One region of the Methylophilus sp. 'Pure River' genome, then DNA from elsewhere that is predicted to be linked to it. Evidence: predicted binding sites of a transcription regulator. Region 1 holds the regulator's gene; the other holds the start of a gene.
The links. The regulator sigma-54, encoded in region 1, starts transcription at its own class of promoters, with help from an activator protein. The targets are predictions, from matches to a motif close to TGGCACNNTTCCTGCT.
Positions count from the first base shown of each region.

Region 2: a site for sigma-54 is predicted at 1,804-1,819, ahead of ACIDE9_RS13875 (DUF2126 domain-containing protein). Genes of this name have one in related genera too.

Region 1 is NZ_JBKOUE010000009.1:80,285-88,063, forward strand. It holds gene ACIDE9_RS11700 (KpsF/GutQ family sugar-phosphate isomerase) at 1-168, shown strand, start outside; gene lptC (LPS export ABC transporter periplasmic protein LptC) at 195-827, shown strand; gene lptA (lipopolysaccharide transport periplasmic protein LptA) at 843-1,499, shown strand; gene lptB (LPS export ABC transporter ATP-binding protein) at 1,511-2,257, shown strand; gene ACIDE9_RS11720 (RNA polymerase factor sigma-54) at 2,264-3,811, shown strand; gene tyrS (tyrosine--tRNA ligase) at 3,855-5,093, opposite strand; gene ACIDE9_RS11730 (anhydro-N-acetylmuramic acid kinase) at 5,214-6,341, shown strand; gene gltA (citrate synthase) at 6,509-7,779, shown strand, end outside.
Region 2 is NZ_JBKOUE010000013.1:15,374-23,152, forward strand. It holds gene ACIDE9_RS13860 (FAD-binding domain-containing protein) at 1-356, opposite strand, end outside; gene ACIDE9_RS13865 (NfeD family protein) at 420-857, shown strand; gene ACIDE9_RS13870 (SPFH domain-containing protein) at 893-1,738, shown strand; gene ACIDE9_RS13875 (DUF2126 domain-containing protein) at 1,860-5,150, shown strand; gene ACIDE9_RS13880 (circularly permuted type 2 ATP-grasp protein) at 5,212-7,752, shown strand; gene ACIDE9_RS13885 (transglutaminase family protein) at 7,762-7,779, shown strand, end outside.

The DNA of each region.
Region 1 (7,779 bases):
ACCGTGATGAATACGCAGCCACGTTTGCTAGGCATGCAACAAATGGCGGTTGAAGCAGTCAACCTGATGGAGCAATATAAAATTAACGGGTTTATGGCAGTGAACGAGCAACAGCAGTTAGTGGGCGCATTTAATATGCATGATTTACTCAAGGCAAAAATCGTTTAGGTTGATTGGCGCTCTGGAACTCCCACATGCTTAAACACCCCATCTTATTGCCGATTGCGCTCATGCTGTTTTTAGCGCTGCTGACGTTCTGGATTAACCAGACCGTGCAGGAGCAGGCACTGAGCCTGAGCCGCTTAAGCCGCCACGATCCGGACTACATGCTTTATAACTTTGTCAGCACGCGTACCGACGCCACTGGCAATACCAAATACGTGTTAGCCGCCGCAGAGATGCGCCACTTTCCGGATAACGACTACACTGAGTTACAACGCCCGCGCTTCACCCAGTTTGGGCAGGATAAACCTTACACCCAAATTCATGGCCAGCATGGCAAAGTCTCGGCCAATGGTAAACTGGTCGAGTTTAGCAAGCAGGTCAAAGTGGTTCGCCAGGGCACACTGGCCAAACCTGAAATGCAGTTGCAGACCGAGCATTTAACACTGGAGCCGGATACAGACCTGGCATATACCGATTTACCGGTCACCATCCGCCAGCTACCGGCGACCGTGATTACAGGCACCGGCATGCGCTTTGATAACAAAGCTGGCACCATGCAATTATTTAACCGGGTACATGTACATTATGTACGCCCACCCGTCGTCGCCAAAACTGCAAGCCCGGCAGCGAAGGCGAAAAAAGGCAATCACAAGGGTCGTTGATTCTGGAGAAATGAGTTGAACACGCACAAGCCATTATTTTATGCCACCTGCTTGACCTTATGGGCACTGCTGCAGTGGTCAACCAGCGTGCTGGCTGAAGAGTCAGACCGTGACCAGCCAATTGAGCTGGAAGCGGACACCGTGACGGTGAATGATGCCAAAAAAATCAGCATTTACACGGGCAATGTGATCCTCAACCAGGGCACCCTGCAAATCAAGGCCGACAAAATGATTGTGCGTGAAGACCAGGATGGTTTTCAGCACAGCACCTGTACCGGCAACCCGACCACATTCAAGCAAAAACGCACTGGCAAAGATGAATGGATGCAAGGCAGTGGACAGCGTATTGAATACAACGCACGCATGGACAAGGTACAGCTATATACCAACGCCTGGGTCAAACGTGGTGAAGACGTCGTCACCGGCGACTACATCAGTTATGACGCCAATGCAGAGTACGCCGAAGTGATTGGTGGCACCAAAGCCAACCCAAACGGCACTGCTGGCAGCCGCGTCAAAGCAACCATTCAGCCCAAAAACAAAACCACGCCGCCTGTGATTGATAACAAGCCAACCTCGCAACAAGGGCTGCGCATGAACCGCTCACTGCAAATCAAAGTGGAACCGGCACCTGCCGACGCCAATAATGAGCCCGCGAAAGTGCAACCTTAAAGAACGGCCTTATGCAGACAACAGCTTCACCAGATCATAACCATTTACGTGTCAGCCACCTGAAAAAGGCTTACCAGGGCCGCACCGTGGTCAAAAACACCACGCTAGAGCTACACAGCGGCGAAGTGATTGGTCTGCTCGGCCCCAATGGCGCGGGTAAAACCACCAGTTTTTATATGATTGTTGGCCTGGTCGCACTGGACGATGGCAGCATTACACTCAATGGCGCAGATGTGAGCCATTCCCCCATGCACGAGCGCGCGCGCATGGGACTGGCTTACCTGCCACAAGAAGCGTCCATTTTTCGCAAAATGACAGTGACCGATAATATTTTATCGATTCTGGAAACCCGCCCTTATACAGAAGAAGAACGCGAAGCGCGGCTGGAGTCCTTACTGGATCAACTACATATCCAGCATATCCGCCATAGCCAGGCCGTGAGCCTGTCGGGCGGTGAGCGCCGCCGAGTAGAGATTGCGCGCTGCCTGGCCACCGATCCGAAGTTCATCCTGCTGGATGAGCCGTTTGCCGGGATTGACCCAATTGCGGTGATTGAGATCCAGAAAATTATCCGCTACTTGAGCAGCCAGAATATCGGCATTTTGATTACAGACCACAACGTGCGTGAAACCCTGGACATTTGTGACCGGGCATATATCGTCAATGAAGGCGCAGTGTTTGCCGCTGGCACGCCAGACGAGATCATTCAGAACGAAGGCGTACGTGAAGTCTATCTGGGCAAGAATTTTAGGCTGTAACCAGTTATGAAGCAAAACCTGCAATTACGCATCTCACAAAACCTGGCGCTCACACCGCAGTTGCAGCAGTCTATCCGGCTGTTGCAGTTGTCGACGCTGGAGTTAAGCCAGGAGCTGGAAACCATCCTGCAGGAAAACCCGCTGCTGGAAATGGCCGATGGTGAAGAGGGCGAATTTGAAGATAACGCCCCCACCGCAACCGGGGCAGCAGAATCTGAGCTACCCGATGCAAGTTCGTTTGATGTCGCGACGCAAACAGAAATTACCGCGCCAGCAGAGACCTTGCGCGAAGAGTTGCACGAGGAGCTCGGTGGCAACGAAGGCGAGCAGGCCAATCTGAGTGAAGAGTTTTCACCGCCCGAGTTTGAGGACGACTATGAAGAGTTTGGCAGCACCAGCAACTGGGATGAAGCAGGCCGCAACAACCTCGATGATGAAGATAGCGACTTCTCCCGCCAGGATGCTAGCAACATCAGCCTGCGCGAACACCTGATCAACCAGATGCAACTGGCACACCTGTCTAAGCGGGACATGGATCTGGTGAAGTTCTTGCTCGACAGCATTAACGATGATGGTTATTTAGAGCAGGATTTACAGGAGATTGTCGACCTGTTGCCGCCAGAATTGGAAATCGAGTTACTGGAGCTGGAAACGGCACTGAAATTGATCCAGAACTTGGATCCGATTGGTGTCGGTGCACGCGACCTGCGTGAATGCATCCTGCTACAGCTGCAGGTACTGCCGCCTGAAACGCCTTATCTGCGCATTGCAATGGCGATTGCCAAAGACCACCTGGCATTGCTGGCCAACAAAGACTTTGTCAAACTGCGCAAGGTACTCACTTGCGACGAAGCTGCGCTCAAAGGTGCGCAGCAACTGATTCGCCAGCAAAACCCGAAACCCGGTAACGAGTTTGCCAGCTTTAGCCATGACCACTTTATTCAGCACGATGTGGTGGTCAAAAAAATCAAAGGCATCTGGATGGCCTCGCTCAATGACGGCGTGATTCCCAAGCTGCGCATCAACCAGCTCTATGCGGATATTCTCAAGCGCAACCGTGAAAGCTCTGGCCAATACCTGCAAAGCCAGATGCAGGAAGCGAAATGGATGATTAAGAATATCCAGCAGCGCTTTTCGACCATCCTGCGCGTCTCACAGGCGATTGTAGACAGGCAACGCAACTTCTTTGAGCATGGCGAAATTGCCATGCGCCCTTTGGTATTGCGCGAAATCGCCGAAGAGCTGGACTTGCACGAAAGTACGGTTTCACGGGTCACCACGCATAAGTACATGCTTACACCGCGCGGTGTGTTTGAGTTGAAATACTTCTTCGGTAGCTCGGTAGCGACCGATGCAGGCGGCTCTTGCTCAGCCACTGCGATTCGCGCCCTGATCAAGCAAATGGTGGCCGAAGAGAATCCGAAAAAACCACTGTCGGATAACCAGATTACGGACACTCTGGCGCAGCAAGGCATTGTCGTTGCACGCCGCACCATCGCCAAATACCGCGAATCACTGAATATTCCACCAGCCAATTTACGCAAATCGCTATAAAACAAAAAGGCCGCAATTGCGGCCTTTTTGTTTAACAGGCTTTTTATTTAATGGTGATTTTGGCAAACTTGCGTTTACCCACTTGTGCCACCACAGTCACGCCTTTAGCCAGCGGCAAGTTCTTGTCGTCGACCTTCACACTATCCAGTTTCACCCCACCTTGCTGCACGGCACGCATGGCTTCACTGGTGCTTTCCACCAAGCCCGCCTGCTTCAGTAACTGGCTGATGCCTATGCTGTCGCCATCAATCACCACTTCCACCTCAGGCACATCATCAGGAATACCGCCTTTGGCACGTGTCTGGAAGTCCTGCAGGGCTTTTTCAGCCGCGGCCTGGCCGTGAAAGCGGGCGACGATTTCTTGTGCAAATCCAACCTTGATATTGCGCGGATTGTCACCAGCAGCTACTTGCGCCTTCCACTCGGCAATCGTTTCCAGGGTAGCAAACGACAGCAGGTCAATGTAACGCCACATCAGGTCATCAGAAATAGACATTATCTTGGCAAAAATCGTCTCTGGCGCTTCGCTGATACCAATGTAATTACCCAAAGACTTGGACATCTTGTTGACGCCGTCCAGGCCTTCCAGCAGCGGCATCATCAGCACACACTGCTGTGACTGGCCAGCCTGCTTTTGCAACTCACGGCCCATGAGCAGGTTAAATTTCTGGTCTGTGCCACCCAGTTCCAAATCTGCCTGCAACGCGACAGAGTCATAGCCTTGCAACAATGGATACAAGAACTCATGAATCGCAATCGGCTGGTTGCCTTTGAAGCGTTTGGAGAAATCATCACGCTCCAGCATACGGGCCACCGTGTGGCTGGCTGCCAGCTTGATCATGCCCGCCGCCCCGAGGTCGCTTAACCATTTGGAGTTAAACACAATCTCGGTTTTGGCCGGATCCAGAATCTTGAATACCTGTTCGGAATAGGTATCGGCATTCGCCTTCACCTGCTCAACCGTTAACGGCGGACGCGTGGTACTTTTACCCGTCGGGTCACCGATCATGCCGGTAAAATCTCCGATCAGGAACAAAATCTGGTGCCCCAGATCCTGCAACTGGCGCAATTTGTTAATCAGCACGGTGTGACCCAAATGCAAGTCTGGTGCGGTCGGGTCAAACCCGGCTTTCACACGTAAAGGCTTGCCGGTTTTCAGCTTTTCAATCAGCTCCTGCTCAATTAATAACTCATCGGCACCGCGTTTGATAATCGCCAGGGCGTTTACAATGTCTGGACTCAGGGCTTCAGCCGCCGTTGAGGCTTGGTTTACGTCTGTCATAAAGATTCTTTTTTTGAGGCGCGCGTTGCGCACGCTTCGTCACGAAAGTAAAACAGGTATTTTAACGTAATCCCAGGCATTTCTGTAAGCAAGGCATGAGCAGTGTTACACTTATGCCTTATGAATTTTTCTGCCCCGCCCACTCAAACACGCCTGTTTATTGGCCTGATGTCTGGTACCAGTCTGGATGGGGTGGATGCAGTGCTGGTCGCACAACAAGACGGTCATCTGCAGCAACAAAGCCAGTTTTTTCTGCCTTATCCTGCGGATATCAGACAAATCCTGTTGGATCTGCACACCCCAGCCGTCAACGAATTACATACTGCCGCTATAGTGTCCAACCAGCTGGCCGACCTGTACGCAGCGGCAGTTCAAGGCTTATTGCAAACAGCAAATATCTCTGCCGCAGCTGTCACCGCCATTGGCTGCCATGGGCAAACCATACGCCACTGCCCAGACCTGGCCAACGGCCAGGCCTACACCTTGCAATTGGGCAACCATGCACGTCTGGCAGAACGCACAGGCATCACCGTGGTTGGCGATTTCCGCAGCCGCGATATTGCCGCTGGCGGACAAGGTGCGCCTTTGGTGCCCGCCTTTCACCAGGCCATCTTTGCGGCAGCTGATACCCATCGCGTGATCTTGAATATTGGCGGCATTGCCAACCTGAGTGATTTACCTATAAGTGGCAGCGTGACCGGGTTTGATTCCGGCCCCGGCAACTTGCTCATGGATGCCTGGACCCTGCAACACACCGGCCAGACGTATGATGCCGGAGGTGCCTGGGCAGTGCGCGGCAGCGTCAATCAAGCGTTGCTGGACGCATTGCTCGCTGAGCCGTATTTTGCGCTCCCCATCCCTAAAAGTACCGGGCGCGACCTGTTTAACCAAACCTGGCTCAACGCACACCTGCAAACCCATGCGGATACACCTCAGAATGTCGCCCGCACGCTGCTGGAATTGACCGCTGTGACGATTGCTCAGGCTTTAAAGCAACATTGCAGCGGTGCCACCGAGATTTATGCCTGTGGCGGCGGTGCACATAATCTTGCCCTAATAGACCGGCTGCAAACGCTATGCGGACTACCGGTACAACGCACCGACGTACTCGGCATTGGGGTCGACTGGGTGGAAGCCGTTGCCTTTGCCTGGCTGGCGCAACGCTGCCTGGATCATCAACCCGGCAACCTGCCTGCCGTCACCGGCGCAGCAGGGCCACGAGTGTTAGGTGCGATTTACCCAAATTAAACCAAAGACACCCTAAAGCAGTGCGAATGCACTCAACGTTTGATTTAAACTGGTGCAGGATTGAAGACGATTTTTTAACTTTTCCATGCTCATTTCTGCACAAGCACCCATATTCAAAAACGATTGCGTATAATTTAGACAACCTAGACTTAAAGACAGAGTACGTTATGGCTACCAAAGCGACCATTACATTTGACAACGACAGTGCTGCAATTGAATTACCCGTCTTAAAAGGCTCTTTGGGCACAGATGTGATCGACATCCGCAGCCTGGGCAAACACGGCTACTTCACCTTTGACCCCGGCTTTATGTCTACCGCCTCGTGTAACTCGGGCATCACTTTTATCGATGGTGAACAAGGCCTGCTGTATTACCGCGGCTACCCGATCGAGCAACTGGCAGAAAACTGTGACTTCCTCGAAGTCTCATATCTGCTGCTCAATGGCGAATTGCCAGACCTGCAACAGCGTGAAGAGTTTGTCGGCACCATCCGCCAGCACACCATGCTGCACGACCAGATGAGCAATGTATTCCGCGGTTTCCGCCGTGATGCCCACCCGATGGCCGTCATGATTGCCGTCGTCGGCGCCATGGCAGCGTTTTACCCCGACAATAACAACGTGGCAGACCCGGAATCGCGTAAAGTAGCCGCCATGCGCCTGCTAGCCAAAGTGCCAACAATCGCCGCCTGGAGCTATAAATACAATATCGGTGAGCCATTCATGTACCCAAAAAACAAATTGGGTTACGCTGAAAACTTCATGCACATGATGTTCGCCACGCCATGCGAAGAATACGTGCCCAACCCTATCCTGGCCCGTGCGTTTGAACGCATCCTGATCCTGCATGCGGATCACGAACAAAACGCCTCAACCTCGACTGTGCGCCTGGTAGGCTCCAGCGGTGCCAACCCGTTTGCCTGTATCGCGGCCGGGATCGCTTCATTGTGGGGTCCGTCACATGGTGGCGCCAACGAGGCCACACTGAACATGCTGGAAGAAATTGGCGATGTCAGCCGCATTGGTGAGTTCATCAAGCGCGCCAAAGACAAAACCGACAGCTTCCGCCTCATGGGCTTTGGCCACCGTGTTTACCGCAATATGGATCCACGCGCCTCTATCATGCGCAAGACCTGCCACGAAGTGCTTAACGAACTCGGACTGCATGACGACCCAATGTTCAAACTGGCTATGGAGCTGGAAAAAATCGCACTCGAAGATGAATACTTCGTTTCGCGCAAACTGTACCCCAATGTAGATTTCTACAGTGGCATCGTCATGCGCGCGATGGGCATCCCCAACTCCATGTTTACCGCCATTTTTGCCCTGGCGCGCACCGCAGGCTGGATTTCACAATGGTGCGAAATGAACGCAGACCCCGACCAAAAAATTGGCCGTCCGCGCCAGTTGTATGTCGGTTCAGAGCGCAGGGAGTTTGT
Region 2 (7,779 bases), on a different contig from region 1:
ATAGCTTCACCAAACCGGTACCAGACCTGGCGGAAATAATCGCGGTAACTCAATTCGGCGGCGAGTTTGTGCGCGTGTTTGCCAAATCGTGCCCCCACGTCCGCCATGGTTTCTGGTAGCGACAGGCAGCCATGGCGCAGGTAGGGCGATAACCCGGTCACTGCGCCTGTGAGCTGGTTGCGGCTACGCGCGTAGTCTTCAGCGTCCACCGTCGATAGCCGTGCTAATGCAGACGCACGTCCGCCTTGCCAGGCCGGGGATAAGTCTGGCCCCGAGGCTTGCGGAAAATATTCCCTGATTTGCTGCAGGCGCGTGACGCGGTCTGCAGCGAGCGTGATGAGGGCTGGCGGGTTCATAGCGCACCATTTTGACACAACTAGTGATACCATGAGTTGCAATTTCGTTGGAAAGGTGCGCGAATGACGACATTATGGTGGTGGTGTGGGCTGGGGCTCATACTGCTGTGCATGGAAATGCTGTTAGGAACCCTGTATTTTTTGTGGCTAGGCATCGCTGCTTTGGTGATGGCGATGTTGTGCGCTGTTTTTACCGAGATGCCATTAGCGTTACAGGCATTGAACTACGCGGTGTTGTCTGCGGTTGCCCTCGGCGTGATGCGTAAGCTGGAAAAGCGTAAGCCTGCGTTACGTGTGGGCCAGGCACAAGGAGAAGAAATCGGTCGTGAAGGCATTGTGACGGTCGCGATTTCACCCCAGCAAGCAGGCAAGATACGCTTCAGCCAGGGGGTGCTAGGCAGCCGCGAGTGGGTGGCCTATGCCGATACTGCAATTGCCGAACAGCAAGCAGCGAAGATCGTTGCGGTAGAGGGTAACAGTTTGCGTGTGGTGCCTGTCTAGCCAGGCATTAACTTAATTGAATCAAGGGAGTAGTCATGACCGAAGTCAGTGTCATTGTGATCGTATTAGTAGTGATTGCCATCGTTAAAGGCGTGCGCATTGTGCCGCAGGGCGAGGAGTGGGTAGTTGAACGCCTGGGTAAGTTTGCCGGGATTTTAACGCCAGGGTTACATGTGATTAACCCAGTGTTGAGTACAGTCAGCTATAAAGTGACCACTAAAGATATTATCCTGGATGTGCCAGAGCAGGAAGTGATTACCCGCGATAACGCAGTGATTCTGGCCAATGCGGTAGCCTTTATCAAGGTGACTAATATTGAGCGCGCTGTATACGGGATTGAAAATTTCCGTGAGGCCATGCGCAATATGGTCCAAACCAGTTTGCGGTCTATCATTGGCGGCATGGATTTAAACCACGCATTGACCTCGCGTGACCGCATCAAGGCAGAGTTGAAAGAGGCGATTGCCGATGAGGCGCTGGATTGGGGGCTGACCGTGAAAAGCGTTGAGATTCAAGACATCAAGCCCTCTGCCAATATGCAGGATGCCATGGAGAGGCAAGCCGCTGCCGAGCGTGAGCGGGTGGCGGTGGTGACCGAGGCCGAAGGCGCCAAACAATCCCTGATTTTGAATGCAGAAGCGCGCCTGGAAGCGGCGCGCAAAGATGCAGAAGCGCAGATGGTCGGTGCCAAGGCGTCGGCCGAGGCGATCAAAATGATTACGGAAGCGGTGAAAGAAAATAACGCCTCGGCGACGTTCTTGCTCGGTGACCGCTATATTCAATCCCTGCAAAAAATGGCGGATTCCAATAACAGCAAAATCGTGGTCATGCCGGGTGATGTCGTCAGCGCTGTGAAAAGCCTGGTGGGTGGCGGCAAATAAGCCATCCCTCACTTTCGCCTGTTTCTTGTGTTTTCCAGCTGCGTCGAGGCCTGTTTGCCCGCAGCTGGCATATTTCCTGCATCTTCACTGCCTAAAATCATAATTCCTAAAAGGAGTGGCAGTGGCTATCCGTGTCGCTTTACATCACCGCACGCGTTATCAGTTCGACCGACTGGTCAATTTATCTCCACATGAAGTCCGCTTAAAGCCTGCCGCGCATGCGCGCACGCCTGTGCTGTCATATTCATTGACGGTGAATCCGGAAAAGCACTTTATCAATTGGCAGCAAGACCCTTACGGCAACTATATTGCCCGTTTTGTATTCCCCGAAATGGTGCGTGAGCTCGATTTTACGGTCGATTTGGTGGCAGACATGACCGTCATCAACCCGTTTGATTTCTTTGTGGAGAAGTATGCTGAGCACTTTCCATTCAGCTACACCGAGCAACAGGCGTTTGAACTGACCGCCTATTTGCAAGCGGAGCCCATGGGGCCTTTGCTCACGGAATGGATGGACGTCATACGCAGTGAGGTGGTGAAGCCGGAGGTTGGTATTGTCGATTTCTTGGTGGCTGTGAACCAGCGCCTGCAAGGGGCGATTGGTTACACCGTGCGCATGGAGCCAGGCATACAGACGCCGGAAGACACCTTGCAAAAACGTACGGGTTCCTGCCGTGACTCCGCCTGGTTGCTGGTGCAAGTGATGCGCCAGCTTGGCCTGGCGGCGCGCTTTGTTTCTGGCTACCTGATACAGCTAAAAGCTGATGTTGAGGCGCTGGATGGCCCCAGCGGCACGGATAAAGATTTTACCGACTTGCATGCCTGGACTGAAGTGTTCATCCCCGGCGCTGGTTGGGTCGGGCTGGACCCGACGTCCGGTTTGATGGCAGGCGAAGGGCATATTCCGCTGGCTTGCACGGCGTTACCATCTTCGGCCGCACCAGTGATGGGATTTACCGATGTCGCCGAAGTGACGTTTAGCCACGAGATGCGTGTCACCCGTATTCATGAAGATCCGCGTGTGACCAAGCCTTATAGCGAACAAGACTGGCAAGCCATTGTGAAGCTGGGCGAGCAGGTGGATAAACAACTGAACAAAATGGATGTGCGCCTGACGCAGGGCGGTGAGCCGACCTTTGTCTCGATTGATGATATGGATGGCGCGCAGTGGAACACCTTGGCGCTGGGGGAGCATAAGCGCCAACTGGCAGGAGATCTGGCATTGCGGCTCAAGGCCCAGTTCGCGTCTCACGGCTTTTTGCATTACGGCCAGGGCAAGTGGTATCCCGGTGAGCCGTTGCCGCGCTGGGCGATTAATATCTACTGGCGGCCTGATGGCAAGCCGGTATGGCGTGATGCCAGCCTGTTTTCTGCCGAAAGTGGTCAGGATGGCTACACTGCGAAACAGGCGCAGGCATTTGCGCGGCATCTGGCCGATATGCTGGGATTCCCGCCTGCCTGTGTGGTGCCTGCCTATGAAGATGTGTGGTCGCTGGCACAGCAAGAGCAGCAGTTGGCGCACAATATTGACCCGCTCAAGGCTGACTTGAAGGATGGTGCCGAGCGTAAACGGCTGGCCAATGTGCTGAACCAGGGTTTGGGATCGGTCGTCGGTTATGTCATGCCATTGAAGCCAATAGAGTCGCAAGTGGCCGGTGAGTGGCTGACCAGCAAGTGGCCATTGCGGCGCGAGCATCTCTATTTGCTGGCGGGCGATTCGCCCATGGGGTTGCGCTTGCCGCTTTCTTCATTGCCATGGCAACTGCCAGCGGAGATTGAACCGGAATTTGCGCTGGACTCGTTTACTGAGCAGGCGGCGCTGGGTGATGCCAAGGTGCCTAAGGTCAGGTTAAAACACAAAACAAGCCAGCCCACCGCGCGCGAAGTCATTCATACCGCCTTATGTGTGCAGGTCAGGCAAGGCCGCTTATATGTATTTATGCCACCGGTGACACGGCTGGAGGATTATCTGGATTTGCTGAGTGCCATTGAGCAGACCGCCAGTGACCTCAAGCTCAAGCTGTGGCTGGAGGGCTATACGCCACCGCGCGATAGTCGCCTGAAGTTACTCAGTGTGACACCAGACCCTGGCGTGATTGAAGTCAACATTCATCCGTCCAGCAGTTGGAAGGAACTGGTCGCGAATGTCAGCACCTTATATGAAGCGGCGCGTGTATGCCGGTTAGGCACAGAGAAATTCATGCTGGATGGCCGCCACACGGGGACGGGCGGTGGTAACCATGTGACGCTGGGCGGCGAAACAGCCGCCGACAGCCCGCTGTTAAGACGGCCGGATGTGTTGCGCAGCCTGATTACCTACTGGCAAAACCACCCTGCACTGTCTTATTTGTTTTCCGGTACATTTATTGGCCCCACCAGCCAGGCGCCGCGGGTGGATGAGGCGCGCGACGATAATTTGTACGAGCTGGGCATTGCTTTCCAGCAGATGGAGAAAATGCTGCCGCCGGGCAAAGAAAGTGCGCAGCCCTGGCTGGTCGACCGCTTGTTGCGGCATTTGCTGGTCGATTTGACCGGTAACACGCATCGCGCCGAGTTTTCTATCGACAAACTATATTCGCCAGATGGCCCGACCGGGCGGCTGGGGCTGGTGGAGTTCCGAGCGTTTGAAATGCCGCCGCATGCGCGCATGAGCCTGCTGCAAAGTTTGTTGTTACGTGCCCTGGTCGCACGCTTCTGGAAAACGCCTTATACCGGCAAGCTGGTGCATTGGGGCACTGAATTACATGACCGCTGGATGTTGCCACATTTTGTGGCACAGGATATGGCCGATGTGGTGGCCGACTTGCGTGCGGCAGGCTATGCCTTTGAGCAGCGCTGGTTTGAGCCGTTTGTCGAGTTCAGGTTTCCGCGTTATGGCACCGTGGCTTATCACGGCATAGAGCTGGAGCTGCGGCAGGCCATAGAGCCATGGAACGTGCTGGGGGAGGAGGTGTCTGGCGGCGGCACAGCGCGTTATGTGGACTCGTCCGTGGAGCGCATGCAGTTGCGTGTGCGTGGCCTGACGGACGGCCGACATGTGGTGACCTGCAATGGCCGTCCGTTGCCCTTGCAGGCAACCGGCAATGCGGGCGAGCATGTGGCAGGTATCCGCTTCCGCGCCTGGAACCCGTGGTCAGCCTTGCATCCGACCATCCCGGTACAAGCGCCTTTGGTGTTCGACCTGGTAGATACCTGGAGTGGCAAGTCATTAGGTGGGTGCACCTATCATGTGTCGCATCCGGGTGGGCGCAATTACAATACTTTCCCGGTCAATGCCAATGAGGCAGAGGCGCGCCGATTTGCCCGTTTCTGGGCGCATGGACACACGCCAGGCGAGATGTGTGTGGTAAAAGAACCACCTAACCCGCGTTTTCCGTTTACGCTGGACCTGCGTTGGCAGGCCAATGGGTGAACATCCTGTTACACTCATTGTCTTGTAATGTAATGTAATGTATTTTTTCTCCTGATCCCGCATGCAACCAGTGCTTAACCAACTGTATTTTTCTGACCGCTACAACGAACTGCTGGATAGCAGCGGTCAGGCACGTCCGCACTGGCAGGCCTTGCTGGCACAGCTGGAGTCTGAAGAGCCGACCGCCATGCGTAAACGCGTGGAAGCCGTGCAGCGCCAGGTGCGGGATAACGGTGTCACTTATAACGTCTATGCCGATACCCATGGCGTGCAGCGGCCCTGGGATCTGGATGTCCTGCCACTGATTATTCCGCAAGACGAATGGCAGCACATTGCCGCTTCGGTTGCACAGCGTGCTACCTTGCTTAACCAGGTATTGCTGGATGTTTATGGCGAGCAGCGGCTGTTGGCCGATGGTCAATTGCCCCCGGCATTGATTTACGGGCATAACGGCTTTTTGCCGTCTTGTGTCGGGATTCCACATTATGACAATATTGCATTGCATAGCTATGCCGTCGATATTGCACGCGCGCCTAACGGCCAGTGGTGGGTGGTGTCTGACCGCACGCAAGGGCCAACTGGCGCGGGCTATGCGCTGGAAAACCGTACCATTATTACGAGTGCGTTTCCCGAGCTGTTCCGTGACCTGAATATTGAGCGCCTGAGCGGCTTTTTTGCCAGCATGCGCGATAGTCTGGCGCACTGGGGACACCGCGTGGCGGATAACCAGGCACGAACGGTACCCGGTATCGCCGCGCTGGGTCAAGGGGAGCCGCCATTGGTGGTTATTTTGACCCCCGGACCTTATAACGAAACCTACCACGAGCAGTCCTTCCTGGCGGGCTACCTCGGTTATCCGCTGGTACAAGGTAGTGACCTCACCGTACGCAATGGCGTGGTGTGGCTAAAAACCATTGCCGGACTCAAGCCCGTGCATGCGATTTTGCGGCGTATTGATGACGACTACTGTGATCCGCTGGAACTGAATGCCGAGTCCTTGCTGGGTGTGGCTGGCCTGACGCAGGCCGCGCGATTGGGCAATGTGTTGATTGCCAATGCCCTGGGTGCCAATTTGCTGCAATCTGGCGCCTTGCTCGGTTTCTTGCCTAACTTATGCCAGTCAGTGTTAGGCGAAACCTTACGTATGCCTTCGGTGGCTACCTGGTGGTGTGGTGAACCAGCCGCCCTGGAATATGTGATCCAGCACCTGGATGACCTCGTCATCAAACCGGCTTATCCGCAAGTGCGGTCATCCCCCATTTTTGGGGAGGATTTGAACCCGGGCCAAAAAGAATCGCTGATTGCCAAGTTGCGGGCGCAACCCGACCACTATATTGCGCAGGAGCAAGTGGATATTTCGCATGCGCCGGTGCTGACCAGCCACCAGAGCCATCCGCAAATCGGCTCGCTCGCCGTGAGTTTGCGGGTGTATGCCTTTGCGACGCCTAACGGCTATGCCATCCTGCCAGGCGGCTTGTCGCGCGTGGCCAGCGGTAAAGATGCCCGCGTGGTCACCATGCAGCGTGGCGGCACCAGCAAAGATACCTGGGTGCTCTCGCCTGACAGCCAACCGCCGTTCAGCCTGTTGCGTAAAACCAGCTCCAGCCAGGACCTGGTGCGTGAAAATGCCTACCTGTCCAGCCGCATGGCAGAAAACCTGTTCTGGTATGGCCGTTACTCAGTGCGTAATCTGCAAAAAGCCATCATGTTACGTGCCACCATCCGCGCCTTGCTCGAGTACACGCCGGAGATGCGCGACGGCGAGTGGGCGACCATGCAGGGCTTGTGCCAGTGGTTTGACCTGTTACCCAACCCGGAAGATGAAGAGGCCATTGCCAGCTGGCAACCCTGGACGGATGATGATATTGAACCGTTGCTGATTCAGGCCGTGTTCTCACAACAGTCCAGCAGTCTGGCTACCAGTGTGCAGCAATTGTTTCAGCAGGCATTCAACCTGCGTGAACGCATTTCGAATGACCACTGGCGGACGGTGAACGTATTGTCACGCCTGTTTATTACCCGTCACCAGCATGCCACTCTCCAGGATGCCTTGTCTTATATTGAGCAGGCCATTAATCATTTCGTTACCCTGACGGGCTTTGCCATGGACTGGATGACGCGTGACCTGGGCTGGCGTTTTATGTCCCTGGGGCGACGCATAGAGCGCTTGCAGTTTATGTGTGTGCTGTTGAGCCGTGCGCTCGGCATGCCACAGCACAGCAACCTGGAGTGGTTGTTGCAGGTCACCAATAACCTGGTCACCTATCGGGCCCGTTATGCTGCACAGCCAGAGTGGTTACCGGTGCTGGATTTGTTGTTGATGGATGATAATAACCCTAATTCTGTGGTGTTCCAGATCAAGGGCCTGGTCAAATACCTGGAAGAAATGGACGCGCAGGACAATGCGGGCGGCATCGCCACTGAGCTGAATAATTGCTGGCAGGCATTGTTGCAACTCGATCCTGATCAATCTTTTACGGCAGGAAATACTGCTTTGGCCGAGTGGCTTAACCGCACCTATGCGGTGACGCTCACCTTGTCAGACCGCTTGAGTCTGCGTTTTTTCAGTTATGCCAGTCCGCTGGTGACACCTGGGCATTAAGGGAAAGTGATGCGCTACCAGGTCGAA